DNA from 3 places in the Promicromonospora sp. NPDC023987 genome. Region 3 is predicted to be linked to each of the others. Evidence: predicted binding sites of a transcription regulator. Region 3 holds the regulator's gene; each other region holds the start of a gene.

Region 1 (2,263 bases), on a different contig from region 3:
GGCGCCGAGGAGATGGGCCACGTCGAGATGCTCGCGACCATGATCGCCCAGCTGCTCGAGGATGCGCCGCTCGGCGTCACCGAGGGCGCCATGCAGGACGACCCGACGATCGCCGCGATCATCGGCGGGACCGATCCGCAGCACGCGATCGTGGCGGGCGCCGGCGCCCGGCCCGTCGACTCCAACGGCAACCCGTGGACCGCCGGGTACGTCACCGCGAGCGGCAACCTGCTGGCCGACTTCACCTCCAACGCGAACGCCGAGATGCAGGGCCGGCTCCAGGTCGCCCGGCTCTACCACATGACCGACGACCCGGGCGTGCGCGACCTGCTCGCCTTCCTCCTGGCGCGCGACACGATGCACCAGAACCAGTGGATCGCCGCGGCGGCGGAGCTGCGCGCCGAAGGCGTCGAGGAGCTGCCGGTGCCGAGCACGTTCCCGCTCAAGAAGGAGGACCGCGACGTGTCCTACCAGTACATCAACTTCTCCGACGGTCAGGCCGCGAGCGAGGGCGCTTGGGCCAGCGGCCCGACACCGGACGGCAAGGGAGAGTTCGAGTACGTGGCCGAGCCACCGGCCGGGGTGCCCGCTCCGCCGCCCACCAAGCCCGACGTCCGCCTCCACGGGACCACCGGGAAGCCCGGATCGGTCGAGAAGGCCATGGGCGCCGCAAAGGACGCACTCCGCAAGGAATAGCCATAGCGCTGCCAAGGGATGCGCAAGCGCAGGGACACGACTCGCGTGTGTCTCTTTCGCAGCGCTCAGTCCCCCGGACGACCTAGCGCCACCCGCGAGTGCTGCCCCGATCTTGTCGTCGAGCGGAGACCCGCTGGAAGAAGGTAAGGAGTTCACAGACCTGCGGGCCAACACGTTGGCACTCTCAGTCCCAGAGTGCTAAAAATGGGAGTGTAGCCAGACGACGGCACCCACCGTTGTCGAGCGCGCGGTCCTGGAGGGACCAGGGCCGCATCAGCACAGGAGGTGATGCGCAATGGCTACCTATTGGGATCCGTTCCAGGAGATGGACCGCCTGTTCAGCTCGTTCGCGAGCAACGCACGACAGTCGGGCACCCTGCCGATGGACCTGTTCCGCTCCGGCGACCACTACGTACTCTCCATGGATCTGCCCGGTGTGGATCCGGGCACCATCGACGTCTCGGTCGAGGACCGCACGCTCACCGTCCGCGCCGAGCGCACGCAACGTTCGAGCGACGACGCGCAGTGGCTGGTCCGGGAGCGTCCGACGGGCACGTTCGCCCGCCAGCTCACGGTGGGCCGGGGGCTCGCTCTCGACAAGATCTCCGCCTCGTACACCGACGGCGTCCTGTCGCTGACTGTCCCCGTCAGCGAGGAGGCCAGGCCGCGCAAGATCGAAGTCGCCCACTCGTCCGGCACGACCCCCATCGGGCAGGGCTCCGCCGAGAGCCGGCAGACCATCGAGTCTTGATCGGCAACACCTGATGCCCGGCGGCCCGGTACGTCCACCTGGACGCACCGGGCCGCCGGGCGGAACCCTCACGATGCCACGTTCATCACGCGCGCCGCCGGCGACTCGATGACCGACGCCGGCATTAGCGACGGCGACGTGCTCCTGGTCGACCGGTCCACGACAACCCGGCACGGCGACGTCGTCGACGCCGTGCCGGGCGGCGAACTTACCGTCAAGCGTCTCAAACTGAGCCTGCGCGGCGTCGCGCTGCGGGCCGAGAGCGCGAGCCATCCCCGACATCGCTCTGCCCGAGCTGTCAGACCTGCAGGTCTGGGGCGTGGTCACGTACTGCATTCACCACTTGCGGGGCCACCGGTGATCGGCCTCCTCAGCCCCATTGTCGATGTCGGTCAGAGCGTAGGCGCGGGCGGGCGGGTCGTCAGAGAGTTTGGTTGCTGCCGTCGATCCCCCGCCCAGGCAGCAGCTCGTGAGCGTGGGCCGGATGGGGTCTGGTGGACACCGCTATGTGACGAAGCCGCGCGGCACCGGATGCGTGAAGCGAGTGCAGCGGGTGGCCCAGAGGTGCAGCCAGTCCGACGGCCGAATTCAGGCGATCGCGGTCCGCCGGCGTTAAGCCGAGTCAGGCGTCGACGCTGTCGGTAATCTGGACGCCGGTCTCAGTTCTGGCGCAGTGGCTGCAACAAAAGGTTTCGTCGTTCGCCTCGATGCCGTGTCCGAGAATGGTGCAGCCGCAGTGCTTGCACCGCGGAGCCATGTCCTGAGCCGCGCATTCGAACGAGTCGTAGACACCGCCGGCGCCGTCGTCCTTCGTGA
Region 2 (2,263 bases), on a different contig from region 3:
GACGACGACCTTGCGCGCCTGGCCGAGCTCCTCGAGCGTCGCGTTCTCCAGCTTGAGGCCCACCGTCTCGGTGATGACCTGGCCGCCGGTGAGGATCGCGATGTCCTGGAGCATGGCCTTGCGGCGGTCGCCGAAGCCCGGCGCCTTGACGGCGACGGACTTGAACGTGCCACGGATCTTGTTCAGCACCAGGGTCGCCAGGGCTTCGCCCTCGACGTCCTCGGCGATGATGAGGAGCGACTTGCCCGACTTCATGACCTGGTCGAGCAGCGGCAGCATGTCCTTGACGTTCGAGATCTTCGACTCGACGATCAGGACGTACGGGTCCTCGAGCACGGCCTCCTGGCGCTCGGGGTCCGTCTCGAAGTAGCGGGCGAGGAAGCCCTTGTCGAAGCGCATGCCCTCGGTGAGCTCGAGCTCGAGGCCGAAGGTGTTCGACTCCTCGACGGTGATGACGCCTTCCTTGCCCACCTTGTCGAGAGCCTCGGCGATGAGCTCGCCGATCGCCGGGTCACCGGCCGAGATGGCGGCCGTGGCAGCGATCTCTTCCTTGGTCTCGATCTCCTTGGCAGCGTTCAGCAGCTGCTCGGTGACGGCCTCGGTGGCCTTCTCGATGCCACGCTTGATGGCGATCGGGTTGGCACCGGCGGCAACGACGCGCAGGCCCTCCTTGACGAGCGCCTGGGCGAGCACGGTGGCGGTGGTGGTGCCGTCACCCGCGACGTCGTCCGTCTTCTTGGCGACCTCCTTGACGAGCTCCGCGCCGATCCGCTCGTACGGGTCGTCGAGGTCGATCTCCTTGGCGATGGAGACGCCGTCGTTCGTGATCGTGGGGGCGCCCCACTTCTTGTCAAGAACGACGTTGCGGCCCTTCGGGCCGAGCGTGACCTTCACCGTGTCGGCGAGCTGGTTGAGCCCGCGCTCCATGCTCCGACGAGCTTCCTCGTCGAAAGCGATGATCTTGGCCATGGGGATGAATCCTCCGCTGGTGGCTTGTCCAGGCCGGCCGGTGCCCGCGACGGACGGCCTACCGCCCCGACGATCATGTCTCGCCGCGACAGGAGGCCTCACCATTCGACCCTGCTGTCACTCTCGAACGGAGAGTGCTAAGACATTATTGGCACTCGGACCATGAGAGTGCAAGGCGCGTCCCCTGCCGGCGAAACCCGGCGCGGGCCTATCCCCCCGCCAGACCGTGCGCGTGCCGCACGTCGAAGTCGCGCAGCAGCGCCCGGCGGGCGGCATGCCAGCCGCCCATGCCGTGCACGCCCGGACCGGGCGGGGTCGACGCCGAGCAGAGATACACGCCCTCGGCCATCTGGTAGGGGTCCGGTGCGGGGGTGGGGCGCGCGAACATCTGCCACATGGTGGCCGCCCCGGCGGAGATGTCGCCCCCCGGGTAGTTCTGGTTGTGGCGCTCCATCTGCGCTGCGGGAATGCACCGCGAGCCGACGACGACGTCGCGGAACCCGGGCGCGAACCGTTCGATCTGCCGGGTGACCGCCTCGGTGACATCCTCGGTCGAGCCCGCCGGGACGTGCGCGTAGGACCACAGGGGCCGCCGCGAACCGCGCAGCCGGCTCACGTCGGCGACGGTCGGGTCGCTGACCAGCACGACCGGCCGTTCGGCATGGAGCCCGCGCGCGACGGCGTCCTCGGCGATCACCATCTCGGCGCGCGTCCCGCCGACGTGCACGGTCGAGGCATGCCCGACCTCGGGCACCCGCCAGGGGACCGGGCCGTCGAGGACGAAGTCGACCTTGGCCGCCGCGTTCCCGTACCGGAACCTGCCAAGGGCCGCGCGTCGCGCCGGACGAATCCGGTCCCCCGCGATCCGGAGGAGGGTGCTGGGCGTCGTGTCGAAGAGCACGGCGCGCGCGGGCGGCAGGTCCGACCAGCTCTCCACCCGCCGGCCGGCCTCGACGGTGCCGCCGTGCGCCTCGAGGTCACGGACCATCGCGTCCGTGATGGCCTGGGAGCCGCCCAGCGGGATCGCCCAGCCCCCGTCGGCGTGCGCGAGCGCCGCGAGGAGCAGAGCCGTACCAGCGCCGGCGAGCGACGGGAGCGGCGTGATGCCGTGCGCCGCGACCCCGGTGAGCAGGGCTTTTGCCTCGTCGGTGAGAAACCGCCGGTCCCAGCGCGAGCCGCCCTGCTCGAGGAGCGCGGCACCGAACCGCAGGCCCGGCCGGACCATCGAGGCGAGGTCCGACGCCGTCGGCCCGTGCTCGCCCCGCAACCCGTCCAGCATGCCGCGCGGGGTTCG
Region 3 (2,263 bases):
GGAGTCGGCGCACTGTCCGGACAGGACGAGGAAGCCGTCGGCGTCGGACGTCAGCTCGTCGACGAGCCGGGTCTTGCCGATGCCCGCTTCGCCGGCGACCACGACGGTGCGGCCGGCGCCCGCCCGGACCGCTTTGAGAGCCTGCCGCAGTGTCTCGACCTCGTTGGTGCGCCCGACCAGTCGCGCACGGATGACCGGCATGGGCTCATCGTCCCATGCCGGTCCTGGTGTGGTTCCGCCGGTCGCCTCCGTTCCCGCGGGCGTCGCCGGTCGGCGGACCGTCGCCGCTGGCATGCCGGCTCAGGCGGCACGCGGGCGGACGGCGTCGGTCCGCCGGGTGCGGGTGGCGCGCTCGGTGGCACGCCGCTCGGCTGCCTGCTCTCGGGCGGCGAGCTCGCGGGCGACCCGCGACTGCTCTGCCCGGCGGTCGAGGTCCTGCTCGTTCCTGCGGTACTCGGCGTAGTCGGTGAAGCCGAACATGGTGTTCCTCCTGGTGAAGCCGGTCCCTCGCCGGCAGTGATTCCAGGTTCGTCGCTGAGGTAGCCCCTCCGGATCGGGCGGTCGCCGCATCTTTCGGTGCGGGTTCGCGGGGTGGCTACCGCGCGTCTAAGTCATCGCCCTATACGCCCGGCGCGAACGGTTCAGCCGGGCGGGTCGGCCGGGTGACCTGCGCATCTGACGCGCACCTGGTGGTCCGCTGGCGGGTCGGCGACTTGGCCCCTGGCGTGTGCCGCGTAGGATTGGCACTCGGTTGGCGAGAGTGCTGGAGAGCGGGCAGGAACCCGGGTGCCGTTCCCGGACGTTCTACCTGGGACGGAGGTGAGCGCGGTGAGCGAAGAACGCAGGCTCGATGTCTTGCGAGCGATCGTGGAGGACTATGTCCGGACACGGGAGCCCGTCGGATCCCGCATACTCACCGAACGGCACCGGCTCGGCGTCTCTCCGGCCACCGTGCGCAACGACATGGCGGCGCTCGAGGAGGCCGGGCTCATCGCCCAGCCGCACACCTCGGCCGGTCGCATCCCCACGGACAAGGGCTACCGCCTGTTCGTGGACCAGCTCGCCGAGGTGCGGCCGCTGACCGTGCCGCAGAAGCGTGCCATCGAGACGTTCCTGTCCGAGGCGGTCGACCTGGACGACGTCGTGACCCGGGCCGGGCGGCTCATCGCCCAGCTGACGGGTCAGGTCGCCGTCGTGCAGTATCCGTCGCTGCGCCGTTCCGGGCTGCGGCACCTGGAGCTGGTGCCCACAGCCGAGGGGCGGCTCCTCGTGGTCGTCATCACGGACACGGGGCGGGTGGAGCAGCGCTTCCTCGACGTACCGGTCGGGATGGACGACGGGACGCTCGGCGAGCTGCGCGCGCGCTTCAACGCCGCGGCCGCCGGCCACCGCCTCACCGAGATCGGTACCGCCTTCGAGCGGGTCACCGAGGCGATGCCGGACGAGCACCGGGCGCTGGCCACGGCCGTTGCCGAGGTCGTGACCGCCGCGCTCGGCGAGGAGAGCGAGGAACGCATAGTCCTGACCGGTCAGGCCAACCTGGCCCGGTCGAGCATGCGGTTCGAACAGGGCCTGCGTCCCGTGCTCGAGGCGCTCGAGGAGCAGGTGGTCCTGCTCGGACTCCTCACCGACATGACCGACGACGCCGGGGTGGCCGTGAGCATCGGCCACGAGAACCGGCTGGCGGGCCTGACGGAGACCTCGGTGGTCACGTCCGGCTACGGCTCGTCCGACGGCGACACCGTCGCGATCCTGAGCTCGATCGGCCCCACCCGGATGGACTATCCGGGCACGATCGCCGCGGTACGCGCCGTCGCGCGCTACCTGTCCCGAGTGCTGCCCAGCTGACATCCCGACCTTCCACAAACCTCCCCACAAAGAGAGACCTGTGACCGACTACTACGAGATTCTCGGTGTTCCGCGCGACGCCTCGCCCGAGCAGATCAAGAAGGCATACCGCAAGCTGGCCCGTGAGCTGCACCCCGACGTGGCAGGCGACGTGGGCGAGGACCGGTTCAAGGACGTGGCGCGCGCCTACGAGGTGCTGTCCAACCCGGACAAGCGCCAGCAGTACGACATGGGGGTGGATCCCACCTCGCCAGGCGGCGGCGCGGGCGGCGGGTTCGGGGCCGGGTTCGGTTTCCAGGACATCTTCGAGACGTTCTTCGGCGGCGGGCAGCCCGCTGGGCCGGTGCCCCGCGCCCGGCGCGGCAACGACGCGCTCGTGCGCCTCGACCTGGAGCTCGCCGAGGCGGTGTTCGGA

Evidence for each region. The regulator HrcA, encoded in region 3, represses chaperone genes, less so after heat shock. The targets are predictions, from matches to a motif close to TTNGCACTCGNNNNNNNCGAGTGCNAA.
Region 1: the regulator HrcA is predicted to act here: its motif matches at 872-898, upstream of AB0F40_RS16645 (Hsp20/alpha crystallin family protein).
Region 2: the regulator HrcA is predicted to act here: its motif matches at 1,118-1,144, upstream of groL (chaperonin GroEL).

What each region holds. Positions count from the first base shown of each region.
Region 1 is NZ_JBEZZF010000036.1:46,909-49,171, reverse strand. Features, by position in the region: gene AB0F40_RS16650 (manganese catalase family protein) at 1-696, shown strand, start outside; gene AB0F40_RS16645 (Hsp20/alpha crystallin family protein) at 992-1,447, shown strand; gene AB0F40_RS16640 (S24 family peptidase) at 1,556-2,092, shown strand; gene AB0F40_RS16635 (hypothetical protein) at 2,070-2,263, opposite strand, start outside.
Region 2 is NZ_JBEZZF010000056.1:5,018-7,280, forward strand. Features, by position in the region: gene groL (chaperonin GroEL) at 1-969, opposite strand, end outside; gene AB0F40_RS20735 (NAD(P)/FAD-dependent oxidoreductase) at 1,178-2,263, opposite strand, start outside.
Region 3 is NZ_JBEZZF010000026.1:45,304-47,566, forward strand. Features, by position in the region: gene AB0F40_RS13710 (AAA family ATPase) at 1-201, opposite strand, end outside; gene AB0F40_RS13715 (hypothetical protein) at 301-480, opposite strand; gene hrcA (heat-inducible transcriptional repressor HrcA) at 829-1,848, shown strand; gene dnaJ (molecular chaperone DnaJ) at 1,889-2,263, shown strand, end outside.